Regions from separate parts of the Rhizobium sp. P44RR-XXIV genome, predicted to be linked through region 2. Evidence: riboswitches for the same ligand, from Rfam matches in the RefSeq annotation. Region 2 holds a riboswitch; each other region holds the start of a gene.
The links. Region 2 has a riboswitch for cobalamin ahead of BSK43_RS19295 (DUF1636 domain-containing protein). Riboswitches for the same ligand answer to the same signal wherever they lie in the genome.
Positions count from the first base shown of each region.

Region 1 (8,023 bases), 1.4 Mb from region 2:
AAGGCCGTAGACCGTCTCCGTTGGCAACCCGATCGGCAGACCTTCGGCAAGCGTTGCCGAGGCGACATCTATCGCCGTTTGCGGATGTTCGAGAATGTCTATGTGTCGTGCCATGGCCTGCCCGTTTGCAGTTCAGGCCGTTCTTATGCTTTTCGAGTTTTCGGATCAATGATCAAAGCTGGCGAATGATGTCGCGAAGCTGTTCGTTGCGGGCGCCGAGCAAGAGGACGTTACGGACGGCGATCTGCGGATCGTGCGTGTGGAACAGCACGCCGTTGCCGCGAATGTCGCGATTGATCGTCAGCTTCTTGTCTTCCGCCTCCTTGCCCGGATGGATGGCGACGGCGAAATACATCCGCGAATATTTCAGGCTGATATCCTCGAAGAAATTCTCTTCCTGGCCGATGCGGGCAAAGAAGTTCGCGATGTAGAAGGCCCAGTTCACCTCTTCATATCGAGCGAATTGCGTGCGCGCCGCTGTTACGTGGCAATAGCCGAGATGCGGCGTGTCCTTCAGCGTGTGATGAAAGATGAGCTTCGGAAAACGAATAGACTTATGAAAGCCGTTGAGCCGGTCATGGGTCATTTCCCCGGCATTCCGCAGCTTCTGCGCGGTCTGCTCGGCGACCTCCTGGTGGGTCATGTATCGCCGCTCTTCGGCAAGCCAATGTGGCCTGTCGCGGTTGATGCGACCGGTGCGCAGGAATTCGCTATGCCCCGTTGTCGATACCGCCGGTATCGGCTCGGGGTCGGCGGGCTTCCCAGCGTCGAAATATCTGAGTTTGGCCATGCCGGGTCTCGCTATAGAGGTCTGGAGACTGCATGATAGCTAGTCTTGCTTGAGCCGGGCTTAACGGCGCTGGTTGCAAATCCCCGAGGAGGCCAAAACATATGTCCGGAATTACCGATCTCAATCTGCTGCTTTCCGGCATGAAACCGAATCTCGTCGAGGGCGAGTTCGTCTATTGCACCGTTCCATCGTCGACATTGGCCGATCATATTCATCTGGAGCCGATCGGTTTTTTCCGGGAAGGGGAGGGCGTGACCCTGATCCTGCCGCTGGAGGCCGCGCGGCAGACCGGGTTTCCGATTGCGCCCGCAATGCGCATGATCACGCTCGATGTCCATTCCTCGCTGGAGGCTATCGGCCTCACCGCGGCGTTCGCTACAGCCTTGGGAAATGCGGGCATCAGCGCCAATGTCGTCGCGGCCTATTACCACGACCATATCTTCGTTCCGGCTGCTGATGCTGACCGTGCAATGGCGGCGCTGCAGGCACTTTCGGCGGCGCAAGCGACCCCTTGATTATCGGAGATCAACCGCATTGTCGCAATCAGGATAAAGCGTCATCAAGAGGAGGCAAAGTAGCGACGATCTACATGTCTGCCGATAATCGATAAGAGATTGAATTGCCTTCCTATATTGCCTCTCCCTACGACCGTCTTGCTGTTCCGTTTCATCTGTCGCCAATTTCGAAGCCGATGTCGCATTGTAGCGCAGCGGCTGACGGGGCCGAGAGTTATGATGTTATCAATCTCAAGGTGCCGTCTGCTAGGGAGACGGAGAATTGGGAAGCCGGTCAAAATCCGGCGCTGCCCCCGCAACGGTGGTGGAGTGAGGCATGGCGAATAAAGCCACTGGGTCGGCCGACCTGGGAAGGTGCCATGGGGTTCTGGAAACAGGACCGCTCCAGAGCCCGGAAACCAGCCTTGGGGAAATTCGGTTTACTGACCGCGGCGGGCGGTCGGGACATTGCTTCAGGCCGCTCCCAAACGGCCTTGCATGTCCTTCGTCCGTTTCCCGGTAACGCGCAAGGATAGGCAAATGGATATCAGCAGCAATGTTTTGCGGCAATTGAAGAACCGCCGCGAGGGCTTCAGCCTCGAGCAGCCTTTCTATATCGATCAGGATTACTTCAAGCTCGATATGGAAATGATCTACTATCGCGACTGGCTGTTCATCGGCCATGACTGCGAAGTGCCGCGCGCGGGCAATTATTTCACCGTCCAGATCGGCGATTATCCTGTCGTCATCGTCCGTGGTCGCGATCAGGTCATCCGCGCCTTCCACAACAGCTGTCGCCATCGCGGCTCGCGCGTCTGCACGACAGAGCGCGGCTCGTCGGCAAAGCTTGTCTGCCCTTATCACCAGTGGACCTACGAGCTGGACGGCTCGCTGCTGTTCGCCCGTCAGATGGCCGAGGACTTCGACAAGACCCAGTATTCGCTGAAGCCGGTTCACTGCGAAAGCGTCGCCGGCTACATCTTCATCTGCCTGGCAAAGAACGCTCCGGACTTCGCGCCCGTCCGCGCCACGATCGAGCCCTATATGGCGCCGCATCGCATGAGTGAGGCCAAGGTCGCCTTCCAGAGCACCATTATCGAAAAGGGCAACTGGAAGCTCGTCTGGGAAAACAATCGCGAGTGCTACCACTGCGCTGCCAACCATCCCGAACTCTGCCGCACGTTTTCGGAAGCGCCGACGGTCAGCGGCGTGCAGGGGGCGATGAGCGATCCGGTGATCACCGCTCATTGGGAGCGCTGCGAAGCCGCCGGCCTGCCGAGCGAATTCAAGATCTCGCCTGATGGCCAGTTCCGCGCCGCCCGCATGCCGCTCATCGAAGGGGCCGAAAGCTACACCATGTCCGGCCAGAACGCCGTCAAGCGGCCGCTCTCGCCCGATGTGACGATCAACGGCATCGGCACCATGCTGCTGTTCCACTACCCGACGACATGGAACCACCTGCTTGGCGACCACGCGATTTCCTTCCGCGTCCTTCCGCTCAATGCCGAGGAGACCGCAGTCACCACCAAATGGCTGGTGCACAAGGATGCCGTCGAAGGCGTCGATTACGATCTCGAGGAACTGACCCACGTCTGGACCGAGACCAACGACCAGGATCGCCGCATCGTCGAGGAAAATGCTTTCGGCATTCACTCGCCGGCCTATGAGCCCGGTCCTTACTCGGAACTCCACGAGGGCGGCGTCATGCAGTTCGTCGAATGGTATTCGAATTTCATGATCAACCGGCTGCAGGGCGATCAGGCCAAGCTGTCGGCGGTTGCCTGAGTATGAACATGACCGTCTCCCTTAGCCATCGACACCTCGATCAGATGCAGCCCTGGAGCGACAGGCAGCATCTGCTCGAATGCCTCTCCGTCACGCCCGAAGCGCCCGATGTGATGACCTTCACATTCCGGTCCGACAAGGACAACTGGTTCCGCTATCTGCCGGGCCAGTTCGTGACGCTGGAGCTGCCGACGGCGCCGGAGCCGGTCATGCGCACCTATACGCTGTCCTCGACGCCATCGCGGCCCTTCTCGGTCGCGGTGACGGTCAAGGCGCAGAAGGACAGCATCGGCACGCGCTGGATGTTCGAGAACCTCAAGCCGGGCATGCGCATCAAGGCTTTCGGTCCTCTCGGCGATTTCACGCACGTCCGCCATCCCGGCGATAAATACCTCTTCGTCTCCGCCGGTTCCGGCGTGACGCCGATGATGGCCATGACCCGTTACATGGCCGACACCGCGCCATTGTCCGACATCACTTTCGTCAATTGCTCGCGCAGCCCGACTGACATCATCTTCCGCTCGGAGCTGGAATATCTCGCCCGCTTCATGCCGAACCTCAATCTCGGCCTGATCGTCGAGGGCTGTGGCCGCACCGATCTCTGGTCGGGGCTGAAGGGCCGCATCGACAAGGCCAAGATCGGCCTGCTGGCGCCTGATTTCATGGATCGCACGATCTTCTGCTGCGGCCCGGAAGTCTTCATGGATGCCGTCCGTTCCATGTTGGAAGCGCACGGCTTCGACATGAAGCGCTACCATCAGGAAAGCTTCCAGCCGGCAAATGCGGCGACGCCGCTTGCTGAAGTTACCGACGATGCCTCAACGGACGCTGCGACCACGATCCGCTTCACCATGGCCGGCAAGGACGTGGTTTGTGCGGCCGGGCAAACCGTGCTTCAGGCCGCGCGCGGCGCCGGCGTGCGGATCGGCGCTGCCTGCGAATCGGGTCTCTGCGGCACCTGTCGTGTCATGAAGCTTTCGGGCGAGGTCGAGATGAGCCACAATGGCGGCATCCTCGATGACGAGATCGAGGAAGGCTATATCCTGGCCTGCTGCTCGCGCCCGAAGACGGATGTTCAGGTCGAAGCCTAATAATCCTGGTAATTCAGTTCATTGATCTCCACCGGCGCGGATCGGCTGGTAGAGGCCGTGACGACCGGATCGACCATCAGCGAGACAAGCGTCTGTAGCGGCCCGCTGCAGGTCGGTCCCTGAGCGATCGTCAGGTCGGGCGCAGGCAGCGGTTTCGCGGGCAGCAACTCGCCCTGTGGCCAGATCTTGGCGAGCTGTATGCTGGTCATCGGCACCACATTGACGTCGATATCCGTCAATGTGCCGGGAACGCGGTAGGGGCAGCTCTTGTCGGAACAATTGTCCGATGAGGCAAACTGCCAGATGGCGTAATTATCCCAGTTGCCAAGCGGGAAGGTGCCCTTCAGATCCGGCTTGTAGCGCGCGTACCAGAGCGGTAGCCGCGACAGCAGCGGATAGATATCGCGGTGATCGGCGATATAGCGCGCGGTGTTGTGATTGACGTAGAGGATCGGATAACGTCCGGTCCTGACCTTGATGTGTGCGACAAAGACCTGCGCATCATCAAGCGACATGAAACGCGTGGGATCCATGCCGTCAATGTCGAGCACCATCAGCTCGTCCGGCTGTGGATCGGCATAATCGAGAAAATGATTGGCCTGATCGATCGGATTGCCCGGTCGCCCCAGATGATAGGCGCCCCATAACAGGCCATTCGTTTTCGCCAGCATCCGGCGGGTCTGATAGAGTTCGCGCGTGACGGCATATTTGCGCCACATGGTCTTGCAGTGAGCGAAGGTGTCACCGGCATGGTCGCCCGTACAACTGAAACTCTCGGGCAGACCGTCGGACGCCTTGGAGATGAAAGCGGCGATCCGCTTGTCCTGCAGGAACGCGGTCCAGTCGATGGTATTCAGTTCATAGGCGTCGACGATGAGGGCGTTTTGTGGATCCGTCCAAGGCTGGTTTTCGCCGGCCGAAGGCTTCGTGGCCGGCCCCAACAGGGCCAGTACGGTCAGGAAGCTGCAAATCAGGCTGTGACTGTGCCGGGACCCTTTCATGAAATAATAGTAAGGATTGCTGGTTAATCTTGGGTTAAGGATCGGTTCACTATACATTCATCGTGGAGCCCTCGCATAACTCCTTAAATTGGTAGGGATTTAAGGAACAGAATAAGGTGTTGCCGCGTTTCTTGTTGTCTATTCGGACATGCTGCGAAGCAGGGCGCTTAATCCTGCGAAAGAAGCATGCCCGACATCAAACGCTATACGCTTGAGCACAAGACAAACCAGCGAATGGAGATAAGAATGCTTGGTTTCCGTGCGAGAATTGCGACCATCGCTATTTCGGCCGCTGTCACCCTGACGAGCTTCACGCCGTCCTTTGCCATTCAGATGCCTGCTGCGCCGATCGCACCTGTGGAGAAATCCACGCTTGGCAATGTCGAGCAGGTTCAATGGCGGGGCTATCACGGCGGCTATTATCGCCGCGGCTGGTATGGCGGCTATCGCGGCTATTCGGGTTATCGCCATGGCTATCGTTACCATGATGGCTACTGGTTCCCGCTGGCCGCCTTCGGTGCCGGCGCGCTGATCGGCGGGGCGATTGCCAGCCAGCCTCGCTACTATGCGGCCCCGCCTCCGTCCGGCGGCATCAATCCGCGCCACGTCGAATGGTGCTCTGATCGTTATCGTTCCTATCGGGCTTACGACAACACGTTCCAGCCCAACCAGGGCCCGCGCCGTCAGTGCTACTCGCCCTATTATTGAGCGACACGCCAAAAATCATCGACACAGCCGCCCGTTATCCGGGCGGCTTTTTTGTGCCGGCGTCAGAGAATGTTGACCCGCTTGAGCAGCCACCATGCCAGCAGCATGGATGCGATAATAAAGCCGATCGCGTATCCCGTACCGCTTGAGCCGCCCGAAAGGGGCAGGCTCGATGTATTCATGCCGAAGAAGCCGGTCACCAGCGTCGGCGGCAGCAGGAACGCCGTCATGATCGAGAGGATGTAGAGATGGCGATTGATCTCGGAGGCAAGCTTCGAGTCGATTTCTTCATGCAGCAGCCTGGCGCGCTCCTGCAGCGCGTAGACATCGTGTTCGACTGCCTCGAGGCGTCCCGTCAGACGTCCCGCAATGTCCTCGAATCCAAGCGGCATTTCCTCGTCGTCTGAGGCGGCCGCATGCCGCATCAGGGAGAGGACGGTGCGCAGATGGCGGTGCAGCCGCACGATCGTCCGTCGGATGGGCGGAAGCTGCGTGCGCTCGTCACGCGAGCTATTGCCGTGGATGAAATCCTCGATGCCGTTCAGCTCTTCGCTGATCTCGATGACGACGGAGATCAGGGTGCGCTGGAACTCGACAACCAGCGCTTCGAAAATATCCACAGGGCATGAAAACCGTGCAGCATTCTTTTCGATCAGCACGCGTCCCCGGTCCACGCTGCGAAGCGGCTGCAGCCGGCTGGTGATGAGCACGCGGTCAGTCACGGCGAAATGCAGCCAGCCGATGTCATGGGTGTTGTGAGCGAAATCGCGCTGAAAATCGACAAGGGTGCCGAAAAGCATCTGGTCGTCGACGGTGATCGTCGCGTGGGTCTCGTGCGTCGTCAGCGCTATGCGCGCCGCGTCGTTCAGCCCCGGCGCGTCCTCCAGGAAGGCTGGAACGCGGGCGTCGACGAGATTGAGATGCAGCCAGAGGAAGCCGTCTCCGTCAAAGAGCGTGGTGCGATCCGCATCGTCGGGGAGCCGCTCCGCCTTGTCCGCGCCTGGACGAAGACGATAGGCCCAGACAAAGCCGGGTATGGTGGTGGCTGACGTTATCGTGTTCATGGCCGCATCATTCGCTTTGTCAGAACAGTTGCCTTAGTCTTCGTTCATGACGATTGTTTATGCAAGGCTGCATGTCGGTGGAATAATCGCACATGCCGGCGCCGTTATTGACGACGTGTGGCGCGCGTGACGCGAACTGCCGTTCCGGTTCACGATTGAGTGGAAATCGCCCTGCGGAATGCCTCAGTGAAAATTGACGTTTACGTAAAAATAAACTAGCTCTATCCACATAGGGCCGATGATCCGGGTGAGGCGGGTAATCGGCAGCACCGACGCGGAGGAAATCACCATGTACAAAGCGCCTGTCGAGGAAATCGCATTCACGCTGAAATACGTCGCCGGCATGGATCGGGCGATGGAGGAGGGCATTCTCGGCGATCTCAGCGCCGATGTCCTCGATGCCATTCTATCGGAGGCCGGGCGTTTTGCCGGCGATGAGATGGAGCCACTTGCCGAAAATGGCGACCGGCAGGGCGCGAAGCTGGTCGACGGCAAGGTGGTTCTTCCCGACGGATGGGAAAAGCTCTATCGCGACTGGATCGCCGGCGGCTGGAACGGGCTGACCGCGCCGGAGGAATTCGGCGGGCAGGGCCTGCCGCATATGCTCAATATCGCGACGCTGGAAATGTGGAATTCCGCTTCGATGGCCTTTGGTCTCGCCCCGACGCTGACAATGGGCGCGGTCGAGGCGCTGAACGCGCACGGCAGCGATGACCTCAAGAAGAAATATCTGGCAAAGCTCATCTCCGGCGAATGGTCTGGCACCATGAACCTGACCGAGCCGCATGCCGGTTCCGACGTCGGAGCCTTGCGCACGCGTGCGGAGCGTCGGGACGATGGCACCTATCGCCTCTTTGGCCAGAAAATCTTCATCACCTGGGGCGATCACGAGGCGGCGGAAAACATCATCCATCTGGTGCTGGCCCGTCTTCCGGACGCGCCGGCCGGCACGCGGGGCATCTCGCTGTTCCTCGTGCCGAAATTCCTGGTGAACGATGATGGCTCGCTTGGCGCCCGTAACGATTATTTCGCCCATTCTTTGGAGCACAAGCTCGGCATTCACGGCTCACCGACCTGCACGATGATCTGC
Region 1 covers NZ_MPVZ02000028.1:1,800,769-1,808,791, reverse strand. Annotated here, with positions in the region: partial or broken gene BSK43_RS26055 (L-threonylcarbamoyladenylate synthase) at 1-114, opposite strand, end outside; gene BSK43_RS26050 (DUF6656 family protein) at 173-790, opposite strand; gene BSK43_RS26045 (ACT domain-containing protein) at 892-1,305, shown strand; cobalamin riboswitch at 1,523-1,727, shown strand; gene BSK43_RS26040 (aromatic ring-hydroxylating dioxygenase subunit alpha) at 1,825-3,069, shown strand; gene BSK43_RS26035 (hybrid-cluster NAD(P)-dependent oxidoreductase) at 3,078-4,160, shown strand; gene BSK43_RS26030 (glycoside hydrolase family 25 protein) at 4,157-5,161, opposite strand; gene BSK43_RS26025 (BA14K family protein) at 5,408-5,869, shown strand; gene BSK43_RS26020 (CorA family divalent cation transporter) at 5,932-6,933, opposite strand; gene BSK43_RS26015 (acyl-CoA dehydrogenase) at 7,223-8,023, shown strand, end outside.
Region 1: linked by a shared signal. The riboswitch ahead of BSK43_RS26040 (aromatic ring-hydroxylating dioxygenase subunit alpha) and the one ahead of BSK43_RS19295 (DUF1636 domain-containing protein) in region 2 are both predicted to bind cobalamin.

Region 2 (8,023 bases):
ATTTTCTGCGCTTACGCATACCGCGCCGTTGGCCGTGATAGGCATCGAACGAACAAATTGTGAGCACTCGGCGGGATATTGCGCAGTGGTCGGCAAGAGATCCATAGCCACTGGGTGTTTGGCATCATGGCGTGGCCATCTGAGCGGCTGCTATCGTCCGGCTGAAAAGAAAGCACTTGCTAGCGGCGCGTTTTCGCGCTTTCATATACGACTAAATAAGTAGACTATAGCAATAATCCTGTTGCCCTTTTTTACAGGCGTCATTTGGGCAGCCGATTGCGGGCATCTGGTTTCGGACCGGAGTTGGACCCGCGTTAGCATCCTTCAGCAGCGGAATAGAAACCCGATTGAAAGGGATGCGCCGAATTTTGAGAACCGCTGTGGCTTCCGTGCGTTTCATGAACCGCAGCTTGGTGGCTGTCAGGTGCTGAACATCGGAGTTCAGGGTTTCGCAGGCAGTGCAGTGAAAAAGCCCAAGAAAGGCATGATCGACCACCTCTCGCTCCAGGAGTTGATATGACGGTTCAGGGATTATTTTCCGCGAAGGCGGATGTGGCGGGCAGGGGCTATGCGATGCCCCGCATTGCCGTTGTCGGGCGTGGTTTCTCCGGCATGATGATGGCGATCGCGCTGATGAAGACGGTGCGGTTTCCCTTTCATCTGCAGCTGTTCGATCCTAATTCCAGCGTTAGCGGCGGTCAGGCGCTGGCGTCCGGCCATAGCAGCGAAATCCTGAACAGCCGTGTTCGCGATCTTTCCGTCTCGGCGGGCGATCCAGACGATTTCAATCAATGGCTTAGCGCCAATGCGCCCTTCCGCAGCGCGGTTCCGGCAGCGATCCCGGGTTTTCTGCAGATCTTCGTGCCGAAGAGCATTTTCAGCGATTATGTCTATCAGCGATTTTCGGAGGCCTTCTCATCGCGACGGGATGTCACGGTGCAGGTCAGCAGCGAGCTGGTCTTCGGGGTTCGCCGTATTCGCGGCAATCGTTTCGTGGTGGACAGCGACGGGGCCGCGAATGCGCCGTTCGACATGGTCGTACTCGCTACCGGCTACGGCATGACCGACCAGCAATCACCGGCCAGCGACCTGGCGAACATTCCGACGACAGTGCGGGCGCGCCGCCTGGTGTCGCGGCCGCACACGATCCTGCTCGCAGCGGCCTGCGCGTCGTCGACCGGCTTCTGCAGATGCGCGACAATGGCTATACCGGCCAGATCTCCATCGTTTCGCGACGCGGTTTCCTGCCGCAGAGCCATACGCGCAACAATGCCGATCCGGTCTTTCCCGCCGACGAGATGCCCAATCAGCTGAGCGAGATCGTCCGTTTCATTCGCAAGGCTTGCGATGGTGCGGAAGCTAACGGTCAGAGCTGGCAATCGATCATGAACGGTCTGCGCAAGCATGCGCGCTCGCTCTGGCGCTCGCTGCCCGCAGGCCAGAAGCAGCAGTTCAATCGCCATCTTCGCGCGCTCTACGACAGCCATCGCAATAGGCTGCCCGAGGCGCTGCATGTTCGCCTGCAACAGGAGCTGGCCGAAGGCAACACCTTACTCAGGCGTGGCCACCTGATCCGCCGCACGCCGACCGGGTTGGTACTGAGGCCGGCCGGACGACAGGACACCGAGCAGCTCTATGCCGATGACGTGGTCGACTGTCGCTGCCAGTCAGCCGATCTCAGTGTTCCGCTATTGCGGAATCTGATCGAGGCCGGTCTTGCCGTGCCGGACGAACTCGGGCTCGGTCTTGCCGTCGAGGCGACGGGTGCGCTTGAGGTGGACGGCCGCACGACGGAAGGGCTTTTTGCCATCGGCCCGCTCGGGCTCGGCAGTCTTCCGGATATCGACCTGGTGCCGGAGATCGTGACGCAGGCCTATGCGGCCGCCGAAAGCATGGCGGAGCGTTTTCATCCGCAATGCAAGGCGGTGTAGCTGTTTCTTGAATGTCCAGATGAGGTCCGTCATTTCCAAAAGAGATGACGTTTCGGAAGAAAGCGACTTGTGATAAGTTATGTAATAACGTAACAAGAATGCTATTACTGTCGCCCAGGACAAACGAACATCGCCGTTGCCCGCTTCCGCTTTCTATGAGATGAATGCCGCAGATGGTGCTGCCGCCGGAGCAATCCGGCGGGTGGCTGAAAAGGGAACACGGTGCGGATTACACATCAGGGGCCAAAACCGTGGCTGCCCCCGCAACTGTAAGCGGAGAGCGCGTTCGCAGCATGCCACTGGCGTCAAGCCGGGAAGGCGCGAACGAGCTATGACCCGCGAGCCAGGAGACCTGCCATCGACGATATCAACCGCAACGGACGGGGTGTTCCGATGAAAATTCAGTGGTTGGGCGGGGACGCCATTGCGTCCGCTGGCCCTATATTGACTTTGCCTCCGGCGAGATCTCCGGGAGGCACTCCATGGACAATGCAAGAGAAACGACGCACCGGATCACCGTGTGCACCAGCTGCCGTCATGTCGGCAAGCCGTGCCGGCCGGGTCTCGATCTTTTGAAGCATCTGCAGGCGGCCATGGCCCAGGCTGGCGCGCTCTCCGATGATTTCAGCCTTGAAGGCAGCGTCTGCATGGCAGGCTGCGAACGGCCCTGCACGGTCTCCTTTCAGGCGACGGCGAAAGCAACGTACCTCTTCGGTGACATCGAGGACGGTGCGGACATCGGTGCGCTCGTCTCCTTCGCGCAGCTCTATCGCGACCGGCCCGACGGACTGACGCGTGAGAGCGAACGTCCGAGGACGCTTGGGGGCAAGACTTTGGCGCGCATTCCCGCCGCCATCGTCTCGGCCGAGCGTCAGTCGGTATCGCTGCAGTAGGAGGTGACCATGCCGGAAGGAAGCGCAAGACTCGACGCTGAGGGCGTCACCTGGGGTGTCCAAAAAGGCATGCCCATCATCAGCGGTATCACTTTGTCCATTGAAGCCGGTGGTCGATTGGCCATCATCGGCCCAAACGGCGCCGGCAAGTCGACGCTGCTGCGTTGCCTCTATCGCGGTCTCAAACCGCATCGCGGCAGCGTGCGCCTTGATGGCGTCGACCTCTGGTCCCTCGGTCCACGGCAGGCGGCACAGCGCATCGCCGTCGTGCCGCAGGAGACGCCGAGCGATTTTCCCTTCAGCGTGCGGGACGTGGTGCTGATGGGCCGCATTCCGCACCGCAAGGGCATGGCGCGCTGGAGCGAGCGCGATCATGAGGTAACAGTGAATGCGCTTGCGCGCCTGGAGCTGGATAGCCTGGCGTCACGGCAGTTCATTTCGCTTTCCGGCGGCGAGAAGCAGCGGGCGCTGATCGCCCGTGCTTTGGCGCAGGAGCCGGAGCTGATCATTCTCGACGAGCCGACCAACCATCTCGATATCCGTCACCAGCTGGAGATACTCGAGCTGCTGAAAGGTCTTGGCCGGACGATCATCACCACGCTTCACGATATCAATCTGGCCGCCGATTTCGCCACGCATGTCGCCGTGCTCGATTGCGGGCGGCTTACGGGGCATGGCCAGCCTGACGATGTCCTCACCGTGGAACATATTTCTTCCGCATTCCGTGTCGGTGCCAGCCTGCATCAGGCTGATCGCGGCGACAGCAGGCGCTTCTCCTTTTCCCTCAGATAATTCGATCATTGGAGTCATTGATGTTTTCTCGTTTTTCCCTATCCGCCGCCGCCTTGCTGGTGGGCACATTTCTCGCGGGCGCAGCAATGGCCGAACCGGTCACCGTGCGCAGCTGCAATCGCGATGTCACCTTCGACAAGGCCCCGGAGCGGGCGGTTTCGAATGACGTCAACCTGACGGAAATGATGCTGGCCCTGAAGCTTCAGGACCGCATGGTCGGCTATACCGGCATTTCCGGCTGGAAGACCCTGGACGAGAAGCTGCGCGACGGCGTCAAGGAACTCCCTGAATTGTCGCCGAAATATCCGAGCAAGGAAGTGCTGCTCGGCGCCAATGCTGACTTCTATTTCGCCGGCTGGAACTATGGCATGAAGGTCGGTGGCGAGGTCACGCCGGAAACGCTGGCGCCCTTCGGCATCAAGGTCTACGAGCTGACGGAATCCTGCATCTTCGTCATGCAGAAGAACAAGCCGACCATGGACGACATGTTCGTGGATCTGCTCAATCTCGGCAAGATCTTCCGTGTCGAGGATAGGGCGGAAGCACTGGTGGCGAGCTATCGCAAGCAGCTCGCCGAGATCCAGGCAAAGATCGGCCATGTCGACAAGCCGACCCGCGTTTTCGTCTATGACTCCGGCGAGGAAAAGCCGTTCACATCCGGTCGCTACGGTATTCCGACAGCGTTGATCGAAGCCGCAGGCGGGATCAACGTCATGGAGGACGTCGAGAAGAGCTGGACGGAGGTTTCCTGGGAGCCGGTCATCGAGAAGAACCCGGAGGCCATCGTCATCGTCGATTATGGTCAGGTGACTGCGGCGCAGAAGATCGCGTTCCTCAAGGGTAATCCGGCTTTCAAGAATATCGATGCCGTCAAGAACGACCGCTTCGTCGTGTTGCCCTATGTCGAGGCGACGCCGGGGCCGCGCAATATCGAGGCCATTGCGACCCTGGCAAAGGCGTTTCATCCGAACGCGATGTGATTGTCGCCAATGCAGGTCCGTCCAGTCCATCAGTGGGCGGATCTCTTTTTACAGATTTGAATATGCGCCTCAGCTCTCCATTCTCATTCCATTGCTCGCTATCGGCCTTGTCCTGTCGATCACCGCCGGGGTCTCGCTCGGGGCCGCGCCCATTCCATTTTCGACCGTGTGGTCGATCGTCGGCAATAAACTGCATGCAGGCATGTTTATTGTCGGATGGTCGAAGGGCCAGGAGAGTATCGTCTGGGATGTGCGCTTTCCGCGCGTCATACTGGCGGCGCTGGTCGGGGCGGGGCTTGCCGTCACCGGCGCCGTGCTTCAGGCCCTGACGCGCAATCCGCTGGCGGACCCGCATCTTCTCGGCGTTTCCTCAGGGGCAGCATTCGGTGCCATTCTGGCATTGCTGCATACCGGGCTGATCCTCGGCCTGTTGACGGTGCCGTTGTTTTCTTTCGCGGGCGCGCTGCTCGCGACTGGGGCAGTCGGCCTCACCACGCATCTGACGCGATCCCAATCGGCAGACAGGTTGGTCCTTTCAGGGGTGGCTGTCGCTTTCGTCTTTACCGCGCTCGGCAATCTGCTGATTTTCCTGGGCGATCCGCGGGCGACTAACACTGTGGTCTTCTGGATGCTCGGCGGATTGGGGTTGGCGCAATGGCAGCACCTCGTCTATCCGGCCGGCATATTGTTCTTCTGCCTCGTGTTGCTTATTCCAAAGGCGAGGGAGCTGAATGCGCTCGCCATGGGCGATGAGACGGCAACGACGCTGGGCATAGCGGTCAAGCAGTTCCGGCTGCTATTGTTTGTCACCACGGCCTTGCTGACGGGCGTAATGGTCGCGTTTTCCGGCGCTATCGGTTTCATCGGGCTTATGGTGCCGCATTTCGTGCGTCTGATTGCTGGTGGCGACAATGTTCGTGTCGTGCCGCTGAGTGCTGTCTTCGGAGCGTTGATCCTGATCTGGGCGGATATCGTCGCGCGCTTGATCATGGCGCCGGAAGACATGCCGATCGGCATTGTCACCGGACTGGTCGGCGGCATAGCCTTCATCCTGATCTTGCGAAGGGGCCAGAGCTAAGCGAGGCCATTGCCAAGATACTTCGGCGGCCTATTTCCCGCAGGCGATGCACGATGCTTGCGGGGTCGGCGAGGTGAAAATGGACGGTGTACGGCCTTGGACGGGGCGATAGAGCCTGATAAGGCGGGAAATGCCTTTGTGTCGCCTTTCTTTGTCTTACAAGGCGTACGCGTAAAGACTATGAAGTTCGCAATCACAATCAGGACGACTCGGGTCTTCATTCTGCGTGGCGATTCTGGTCATCCATTGCTCATGATTTTATGTGCGACGAGGAGCTTTGCTTGCGCCTGTTGAATTTCCGCCTCCTTCTCTTGCCCGTGTTTCTGTTGGGACTGAGCGCCATCATGGCCGCCGTTCCGCTGGCGGGCCGGGATGCCTTCGCGCAAGATCAGCAGACGGCGCAACCGCCACAGCAGACAGAGCAACAGCCCCAGCCGCTTGCCAATGGATTGCTGGAAGCCGCGGTCACCGACCTCAACAAGGCGAAGAAAGAATATGCATCCCTTCAGGACAGCGCAAAGCAGCCGGGTGGCGACGATGAGACGCTCGTCGCGCTCTCGGGTCGGGCAGACGATCTCAATCGCTCCGTTGCAGCAATTTCGACGCGGCTGAAGCCCCGTAACACGGAGATCGATGCGCGGCTGACTCAGCTCGGGGCTGCCCCCAAGGAAGGGCAGCGCCGGAAGCCGCGATCGTCACGCAGGAGCGCGAGCGCCTGAACGCTGAGCGTTCGCAGATCAGCGCCCTGATACTCGATGCCGACAATCTGACTGCGGAAGCCAATCGACTTTCGATCCAGCTCACGGAGAAGCGCCGCAAGCTCTTCACCGAGACATTGCTGAAGCGCACGGAAATTTCCTCGGGGACATTCGAGGATGCCGGATCGGCGCTGGTCGACGAGAGCATATCGTTCAGGGATGCGGTGACCAGCTGGATCGGCTTCGTGCTGAAAGCCAAGCTCGGCTCGCTGCTTGCCGCCGTCTTCCTGTCCATCGCCGCTGCCCTGATCATCTTTTCCGGCGGCTATCGGTTGTTCCATCGCTATTACGTTCAGGACGAAGCCGTCGAGAACCCGCCCTACATCAGCCGGCTTTCGGTTGCGTTCTGGTCGACCTTGATCCGCACGTTGTCGCTCGCGGCATTTCTGGTCACGTCCTTTTTCTTCCTTTCGAATTTCAACGTGCTCAGGCCGGATATCGCGCCGATCCTGGCGGCACTTTTCGGTTTCATCGGTCTCGTCTATTTCGTCGGCAGTCTCAGCAATGCTGTATTCGCGCCGTTCCGGCCGCATTGGCGTCTGGTCAAATTGTCTAACAAGGGCGCGCATTCGCTGACCTGGTGCCTGCAGGCCATGGCCGTGGTCAATGGGCTGGACTACGTGTTCGATCGTATCAGCGAGTCCATGGGATCGCCTGTGGTCGTCACGGTTGCCAAAAGCTTCCTTGCTGCCCTGCTGATCGGCCTGATCCTGATTGCGGCCTCGTTCGGTTCACCGATGTTGGCCAAGAATGGCGATCCCGATGCTCCGGGTCGCCGCTGGCCGCATGGCATGGCGCTCATCCTTCGTATTCTCGGCGCATTGGTCATCTTTATCTCGTTCATCGGCTATGTCGGCCTTGCCCGCTTCATGGCAACGCAGATGATCGTGACGAGTGCCGTCATCGCGACCATGTATCTCGGCTTTCAGCTCGGCAAGGCGGTCTCGAAGCAGGGTGTCTTTGCCGAGACGATCATCGGGCGCTTTCTGGAAAGCCGTCTCAAGCTCGGTGACGTCGCGCTTGATCAGGGCGGGCTCATTGCCGGGCTTGCGACTTATGCCGTGGCGCTGCTCACCGGCATTCCCCTAATCCTGTTGTCCTGGGGCTTCCACATCCAGGACCTCGAACTCATCGCCTACCGGCTGTTCACAGAGATCCGCATCGGCAACATATCGATCTCGCTGCTCGGCATTTGCGCCGGCATCCTGTTGTTCGCCGGTGGCTATCTGGTGACGCGCTGGTTCCAGCGCTGGCTCGACAGCAACGTCATGGCGCGCGGCCAGGTGGATCTGGGTGTCCGCAATTCGGTAAAGACCGGTATCGGCTATCTCGGCATCGCAGTCGCGGCGATCATTTCCATTTCGGCCGCGGGCATAGACCTCTCCAGCCTGGCGCTCGTCGCCAGCGCCCTTTCCGTCGGTATCGGTTTCGGCCTGCAGAATATCGTGTCGAACTTCGTGTCCGGCCTGATCCTTCTGGTCGAGAGGCCGTTCAAGGTCGGCGACTGGATCGTGTCGGGCACATCGGAAGGCATCGTCAAGCGCATCTCGGTACGCGCCACCGAGATCGAGACCTTCCGCAAGCAATCGAT
Region 2 covers NZ_MPVZ02000028.1:447,863-455,885, forward strand. Annotated here, with positions in the region: gene BSK43_RS19285 (hypothetical protein) at 212-496, opposite strand; partial or broken gene BSK43_RS19290 (FAD/NAD(P)-binding protein) at 517-1,931, shown strand; cobalamin riboswitch at 2,089-2,306, shown strand; gene BSK43_RS19295 (DUF1636 domain-containing protein) at 2,414-2,824, shown strand; gene BSK43_RS19300 (ABC transporter ATP-binding protein) at 2,834-3,616, shown strand; gene BSK43_RS19305 (ABC transporter substrate-binding protein) at 3,637-4,596, shown strand; gene BSK43_RS19310 (iron ABC transporter permease) at 4,688-5,674, shown strand; partial or broken gene BSK43_RS19315 (mechanosensitive ion channel family protein) at 5,965-8,023, shown strand, end outside.

Region 3 (8,023 bases), on a different contig from region 2:
GTGCAGGTGGTACGATGGTGAATTGGTTGATATCTGACAGATAAAATAAAGCCCGCTCGAAGCGGGCTTTATTCTTATTCGGCGGCGGCCTCGGTCTTCGGCTTGCGGCTTCGTTTCGGCGTTGCCACCTCCGTCGCAGCAACGGCAGCCGGTTTGGCCTTGGCGGCCTTTGGCGCCGGTTTACTTGGGGCAGACTTCGCAGCAGCCGGCTTGGCTGCAACAGCTTTTGCTGCGGCAGGCTTTGCTGCGGCAGGCTTCGCTACAGCGGCTTTGGTCGCAGCAGGTTTAGCAGCAGCCGGCTTTGCCTTTGCCTTCGAGGTCGCCGCGCTTCCTTTTGCCTTGCCCGCATTCAGCGATGCGACACGTCGCAGACGGTTTTTCTCAAGCGCCTGCTGAAAGCCGGAATCCTTCTCCGCGTGATGCGCGAGATCGTCGAGAAACTCTGACACCTGCTTGATGGATTCAACAACGATATAGTTCAGCCCCGCGCCTGCATTGATAGAGTCGCGGCCAACCGTGACTCCGAAGCCGCCGGGAACACGCTGAAACCATGTGGAACGCCACTTCTTGAAGCCGGCGATGTCTCGCTCATACTCCTCAAGATATCCCTTCTGTTCTTCTACTCTTGCCCGAAAGGTATCAACTACATTCCGCGCTCCAGCCTTCGGCTTTTCAGCCTTCTTTGAAGACCATTTCTCCAGAAAGTTTGCCATTGTGTGTTTCCCTTCAAGTTGGCGTTCCGTCCAAGCGGCCGTTTGCTTCGAAAAAGCGAAACGGTACTCCTCCACGTGGATAACGTGCTATATGTATAAGATACGTATATAATGGCAATATTGTCCGCCATAATTGTCGGCTAACGGCTTTCTCGCTTAGGCAGCTTTCAGCCCTCCAGCCGCGATGACAATGGTGGCGATGTACATCCGACCGCTGATGATAGTGTCTCGTTGATCTTTTTCTCCACACTCTGCAGCGCCCTCTAAGACGCAAGAAGGCTACCGAGCAGATGCGGCGGTCCGAAACCCTCCTCTTCTACTGCATCCATACATCATGAGATCTGCAAGGTGCACCTGGATGATTTCGCATTGAAGTGGCGCGCATCTGTCAGTTCGTTGTTCGGCAAACTCATGACCGGCTGCTTGAAACGACAGCGGGAACCGAGAGGTTTTCTCGGTTCCCGGCATCATGCTTGTCGGTTGTCACTATATGACGATGCAGTGCTTCAGGCCGCTCAGGCAGCCTTTAGCAGATCGCCATGCGGATCGAGGACGAATTTCGTCGCAGCGCCCTGATCGAAGCTCTCATAGCCTTGGGCGGCATCATCGAGCGAGATGATCTTGGCATTGACGATATCCGCAATCGGCAACCGATCATGCAGGATCGCCTGCATGAGCTGCCGGTTGTACTTGATGACGGGTGTCTGGCCCGTGTGGAACGACTGCGCCTTCGCCCAGCCAAGCCCGAAGCGCAGCGACAGGCTGCCCTGCTTGGCCGCAGCCTCGGCAGCGCCGGGATCTTCCGTGACGTAGAGTCCGGGAATGCCGATCGAGCCGGCCGCGCGCGTGATCTCCATCATCTGATTGAGCACGATCGCCGGCTGTTCGCCGCCCGCATGACCGCGCGCCTCGAAACCAACGGCGTCGATGGCACTGTCCACCTCGTTGACGCCGACGACTTGCGCGATCATGTCGCCAAGACGATCACTCTTGGAGAGATCAATGGGCTCGAAGCCGACATTGGCCGCATGTGCAAGCCGATCCTTGTTGAAATCGCCGATCATGACGACAGCAGCCCCCAGGATGCGAGCAGAAGCAGCAGCGGCCAGACCGACGGGGCCAGCGCCCGCGACATAGACCGTAGACCCTACGCCGACGCCTGCACGAACGGCGCCGTGAAAGCCGGTCGGCAGGATATCGGATAGCATCGTGAGATCGCGGATCTTCGCCAGAGCCTGATCGCGATCGGGGAATTTCAGCAGGTTGAAATCCGCATAAGGCACTGTGACGTAACGCGCCTGACCGCCGATCCAGCCGCCCATGTCGACGTAGCCATAAGCGCCGCCGGCGCGCGCCGGATTCACCGTCAGACAAACTCCAGTATCCTGCGATTTGCAGCAACGGCAACGGCCACATGCCACGTTGAACGGCACGGAGACGATATCGCCGATCTCGAGCATTTCGACATCGATGCCCTTTTCGATGACCTGTCCGGTGATTTCATGCCCGAGTATCAGGCCCGGCATGGCTGTCGTACGGCCGCGCACCATGTGCTGGTCTGATCCGCAGATATTTGTGGAGATCACCTTCAGGATCACGCCATGCTCGATACGGCGGCCATCCGGCGCCTCCAGTTTCGGGTCGTCAATATCGCGAACCTCGACTTTGCCAGGCCGCACATAGACCACGCCTCTGTTCCCAGTCATGCCATCTCCTCCTTGGTTTAACGCTTGATCATCATTGCCCACAATTCCTCATGGGCATCTTCGGATCGGCCCGCTCCTCAACGGGCTGAACAGCAGCAAATCGGTCACGGCGACCGCATCGGCGGCGCCCTGTCCGGCACGTCCATGACTGATGCGATATGGCGAGACGTGAACGGAGTGATCTTGCGGCCCCTCCCTTCGCCTCCCGATCACCCTCCGCGATCAATCGAGTCTACCGTCAAGGCTGGTTTCCGGGCTTCGGACCTATCCCTCTGGATGGCCTCGACACCTTCCCGGTCAAGAGACCAGTGGCATTGGTCGAGACTTTCGGTCCGCTACCGTTGCGGGGGCAGCACCGGCCTATCACCGGTTTCCCAATTATCCATCCGGACTCTATCCGGATGGCACCTTGAACATGTCCAGAAGATCACGCCCGGTGATGTGGCGCGCACAGGAAAACGACATCAGCGCCCTGTAGGACGACATGAAGCGTTTTCGTCTCGCATTGCCGTCCGGGCCGGATTTTGGCCCTGAGCTAACTCTCAGGAGAGCGGGTGTCCGCCGGCGTCGAAGAGATGGTAGCGATCGCCTTTCGGCGAAAAGGAAAGACGCGCGCCGGCCCGATAGTCGGACTTGCCTTCCTGGCGGATGATGACCGGCTTCAAGCCACCCATATCGATATAGATGTAGGAGTCGGAGCCGAGGTTTTCCGAGTGCATGACCGTGCCCGACCATACCCCGCCTGACTGCTCTATGGTCAGATGCTCCGGGCGGACGCCAACGGTCTCGGCCTTATAAGCCTTGGCATCCTCGCCCGTCATGAAATTCATCTCGGGCGAGCCGATGAACTTGGCGACGAAGAGGTTCTGCGGGTTTTCGTAAAGCTCCAGCGGCGAACCGACCTGCTGCACGATACCGTCCCGCAGCACGACGATCTTGTCCGCCATGGTCATGGCCTCGACCTGATCGTGGGTCACATAGATCATCGCAGTGTCGGAAAGGTTCTTGTTGAGTTGGGCTATCTCGATGCGCATCTGCACGCGCAGCGAAGCATCGAGATTGGAGAGCGGCTCGTCAAACAGGAAGACCTTCGGATTGCGGACGATCGCCCGGCCGATGGCGACGCGCTGGCGCTGGCCGCCCGACAAGGCCTTGGGCAGCCGTTTCAGGTAAGGCACGAGCTGCAGTTTTTCCGCTGCCGCCATGACCATCCTCTCGATCTGATCCTTCGGCAGCTTCTGCAGCTGCAGCGAATAGGCCATGTTGTCGTAGACCGTCTTGTGCGGGTAGAGCGCATAGGACTGGAAGACCATGGCGATGCCGCGCTGCGAGGGACCAATATCGTTGACGACCCTACCGCCGATCTCGAGCGTTCCGTCGGAAATCTGCTCCAGGCCGGAGATGCAGCGCAACAGGGTCGACTTGCCGCAGCCGGAAGGCCCGACGAAAGCAACGAACTCGCCCGATTTGATATCGAGATTGATGTTCTTCAGGACTTCGACCGCGCCATAGCGCTTGTAGAGATTGCTGATTTTGACATCGGCCATGGGGTACTCCACTTCAAAATTTTATGAGGATGACGATGCGAGGTGCTACTTGCCGACACCCTGGCTCAGACCCTTGATGAACTGCCGCGAGAAGATCACGTAGAGCAGGATCAAAGGCACCGCGCCGAGCGTCAGCGCCGCAAGCAGCGCCGGATAGTCGCTCAGAAACTGGCCGACGAACTGCTGGACGCCGAGCGTAACAGTCTGATTGCTCTTGCTGGGCGCCAGCACGAGCGGAAACCACAGATCGTTCCAGACCGGCAGCATCGTCAACGTCGCCACTGCAGCAAGCCCCGGCTTGACGACCGGAAGCGCGATCAGAAAAGTGCGGAATTCGCCGGCGCCATCGATGCGTGCCGCCTCCTTCAGTTCGGTGGGAACCGTGCGGAAATAGGCGACCATCAAGGTGACCGCGATCGGGATGCTCATCGCGGTATAGACGAGGATCAACGCGGTCAATGTATCGATCAGGTTCCAGGAGATCATGATCTCGAGGATCGGCACCGTGCCGAGGCGTATCGGCAACATGATGCCGACGATGAACAACCCGGCAAGCACGGGCGCGAGCCGCACCTTGTATTCCACAAGGCCGTAGGCAGCGAGCGTCGCGGTTACGATCGTGAGTACGATCGTAACCACCGTGACGATCAGGCTGTTTTGATAGTTCAGAAGAAAGTTGCCGCGCGTGAAGACGCGCAGATAGCCATCGATGCCGAAGGTCTTGGTCGTCGGCAGATCGAACGGGCCTCCGAAGATCGCCGGTGTCGTCTTGAACGAATTCATGATGACGAGAAGGATCGGGCCGATGGCCAGCAGGACAAAGAAGATCAGCAACGCATGCACAACGATGCGGTCAGCGGTCCATGCCCGCCCATCTTTGCTTTTGCGTGCGGTGTGTACGGCCTTGTCGTCAGATAATGTCATGGTCATGCCTGATCCTCCTCAGATCTGGTGGGGCTTCAGGCGGCGCTGGACGAGCCAAAAATAGATCGCAGTCACGACAAGGATGATCAGGAAGATCACCGTCGCAACCGTTGCACCGAGGTCGATGTCGGCGACCTGTCCGCTCGATCCGAAGAAGGTGCGGTAGAACAGCGTGCCGAGAATATCGGTGCTGTAGTTCGGGCCGGGTGCTGCGCCATTCAGCGCAAAGACCAGGTCGAAACCGTTGAAGGTCCAGATATAGGTCAGGATGACGATCAGGCCGAATTGCGGTGCGATCAGCGGAAACTTGATGCCCCAGAAAATGCGCCAGTTGCTGGCGCCATCGATGCGGGCGGCCTCGACGATATCCTCGGGCACCGCAAGCAAGGCGCTGTAAAGAAAGATCATGGGAATGCCGACATATTGCCAGACCGACATCAGCGAGATCGTCGGCAGTGCCGTCAGTTCATTGCCGAGCAATGGGAAGTGCACGAGACCCCAGAGTGGATTGATAATCAACCGCCAGATAAAGCCGACAATGACGACGGAGAGCGTCGCCGGAATGAAGAGCAGCGTGCGATAGACGCCTTCGGAACGGCGCAGCAGACCCGAGGTCAATAGTGCGGCCATCAACAGGCCGATCGGCACCTCAACGATCAGATGGATTGCGAAGTATTCGATATTGTTCAGCAGCGCGTTCCAGAAGCGGGCACTGGTGACGGGATGCGTGAATAAATAATAATAATTCTGCAATCCGACAAAGATACGCCCCGTGGAGCTTTTGGTATCGAAGAAGCTCATCAGGATGGAAAGAGCCAGCGGCAGCACGGCAAAGGCGACATAAATTGTCAGAGCCGGCAAAACGAACAGCACCAAGCTGATGCGCGCGGTTGTTGGGCGTATCACTCGGAAGGCCTCCCATTCCTGTATGAACGTCGTAGATGCGAAAAAGGCCCGCATGTCTTCCCGCGAAGGACAACACGCGGACCCAAGAGACTTACTTCTGTGGCTTGTACCAGGAGTCGAGGCCCTTCTGCAGCTCGGCGGTGGCGGTATCGGGCGTCAGCTTGTCGCTGGTCATCATGACCTGCAGCACACGCCAGATCTCGTCGTCGAGCGGCGGGTTGCCGGCGCTGAGCCGATCAAGCGCGAGACGCGGCGTAAGCTCGGCACCCTTCTTCAGATCAGCGAATTTCTGCGCCAATTCGTTCTTGTAGGTGACCGGTTTTGAGCCCATGGCAAAGAAGCCGGGAGCCTCATTGACATAGAGTTCTTGAAACGCGGGGCTGGCAAGCCAGGTCAGGAATACCTTGGCGGCATCCTTGTGTTTGCCGGCGGCATTGAGGCCGATTGCCATATCGGGCATTTCCTGCAGATAGCGCTTGCCATCGGCAGTCGCCGTCGGCGGACCGAAGACGCCGACATTCAGCCCGGTTGCTGTCACCTGATTGATGTTCCAGGAACCGTCGGGCAGGATTGCCGCGCGGCCGATCGTGAACAGCTGCGTCATGTCGGCATATTGCAGGCTGGCCTGACCATCGGGCATGAACGGCCGCCAAGAGGCGAAGGCCTTGAAGGCGGCGACAAAATCCGGATCGGTCAGTTTTTTCGTGCCGTTGATCAGACCCTGGCGGCCCTCCTCGCCCTTCCAATAGGAAGGACCGATATTGTAGAGGCCGTTATAGGCAAGCTGCCAGCTCTCGGCGGAGCCATAGGCGAGCGGCGTATATTTGCCGTTGTCCTTGATCTTCTGAAGGACTGCGGTGAATTCATCCGCCGTCTTTGGCGGCTCAATGCCCAACTCCTTGAAGATATCGACATTGTAGTAGAAGCCGGCGAGTACCGCAGCAATCGGCAGGCAGAAGGGCTCGCCCTTGGCATCAGCCCAGGCCGCCTTCGATGTATCGCTGAAATCCTTGATCGGAGCGAAATCCTTCAGCGGCTCGAAATAGCCACGACGGATCCATTCGCGGTTCACGTCGAAGGGCCGGCAGGTCATCAGATCCGGACCAGCGCCGGCGTCGATCTGCGACTGGATGGCGGCATTGTATTCATTGGTATTGATCGGAGCGAATTCGACCTTGATCTCCGGATGCTCCTTTTCGAAGGCCGGGAGCAGCTTGTCCTGCCAGACGGCAATATCCTCCGTGCGCCAGCTTCCCAATTTGATCGTCACGGGATCCGCGGCAAACGCGCTGCCGGCCATAAGTGCCAGGCCCAGCGACGCGACGGCGCCCTTGATGCATGCATGCTTCGAACGCATCTGAAATGCTCCCCTCTTTTTGTGCTTGGATTGCGCAGCGCCGATTGGCACTCGCAATGAACGATAAAAAGATACATCTCAATACAATATGTGACAAGAAGTTTTTTCTCTTTCCATTTTTGTCTTATGTGGTATTCATTTGTCGCATGTGACGGTTGGCGATATTGGTATCCAGGGGGAAGTTTTTATGATTGGCGTAGGGATCTTGGGGTCGGGCTTCATCAGCGATTGCTATGCGGATGCGCTTCTCGACGTGCGTAATGGCCAGCTGGTGGCCTGCTATTCGCGCAATGGCGAGCGCGCCGCCGAGCTTGCCAGGAAATGGGGACCCGGCGTTACGGCCTATCAGGATATGGACGCGCTCTGCGCCGATCCGGCCGTACAGCTGGTCGTCATCGCGCTACCGAACGAAGTGCATCTCGAAGCCGTCAGGATCGTCGCCCGTCACGGCAAGGCCGTGATCTGCACCAAGCCGCTCGCGCGCACCGAAAAGGAAGCCGCCGAAATGCTGAAGGTGGTGATCGAGGCCGGCATATGGCATGGCTACGCCGAAAGCTCGGTTTTTTCGCCCAATATCGCCAAGGCGTACCAGATGGTGCAGGCCGGCGGCATTGGCGATCTACTGACCATGCGGGCGCGCGAGGCACATTCGGGACCGCATGCCCCGCATTTCTGGGACGCCGAGACGGCGGGCGGCGGCGCCCTGCTCGACATGGGCTGCCACACGGTCGAATCAGCGCGGCATTTCTTCGGCAAGGACAATCCGGTCGTCGAGGTCATGGCCTGGGGCGCAACGCTTGCCCATTCCGACAAGACGACCGGAGAGGATACGGCAATCGCTCTGTTGAAATTCGCAGGTAGCCAGCTCGC
Region 3 covers NZ_MPVZ02000029.1:278,025-286,047, reverse strand. Annotated here, with positions in the region: gene BSK43_RS35240 (hypothetical protein) at 75-788, opposite strand; gene fdhA (formaldehyde dehydrogenase, glutathione-independent) at 1,229-2,419, opposite strand; cobalamin riboswitch at 2,644-2,846, opposite strand; gene BSK43_RS27385 (ABC transporter ATP-binding protein) at 2,962-3,966, opposite strand; gene BSK43_RS27380 (carbohydrate ABC transporter permease) at 4,012-4,896, opposite strand; gene BSK43_RS27375 (sugar ABC transporter permease) at 4,909-5,796, opposite strand; gene BSK43_RS27370 (ABC transporter substrate-binding protein) at 5,888-7,153, opposite strand; gene BSK43_RS27365 (Gfo/Idh/MocA family oxidoreductase) at 7,341-8,023, shown strand, end outside.
Region 3: linked by a shared signal. The riboswitch ahead of fdhA (formaldehyde dehydrogenase, glutathione-independent) and the one ahead of BSK43_RS19295 (DUF1636 domain-containing protein) in region 2 are both predicted to bind cobalamin.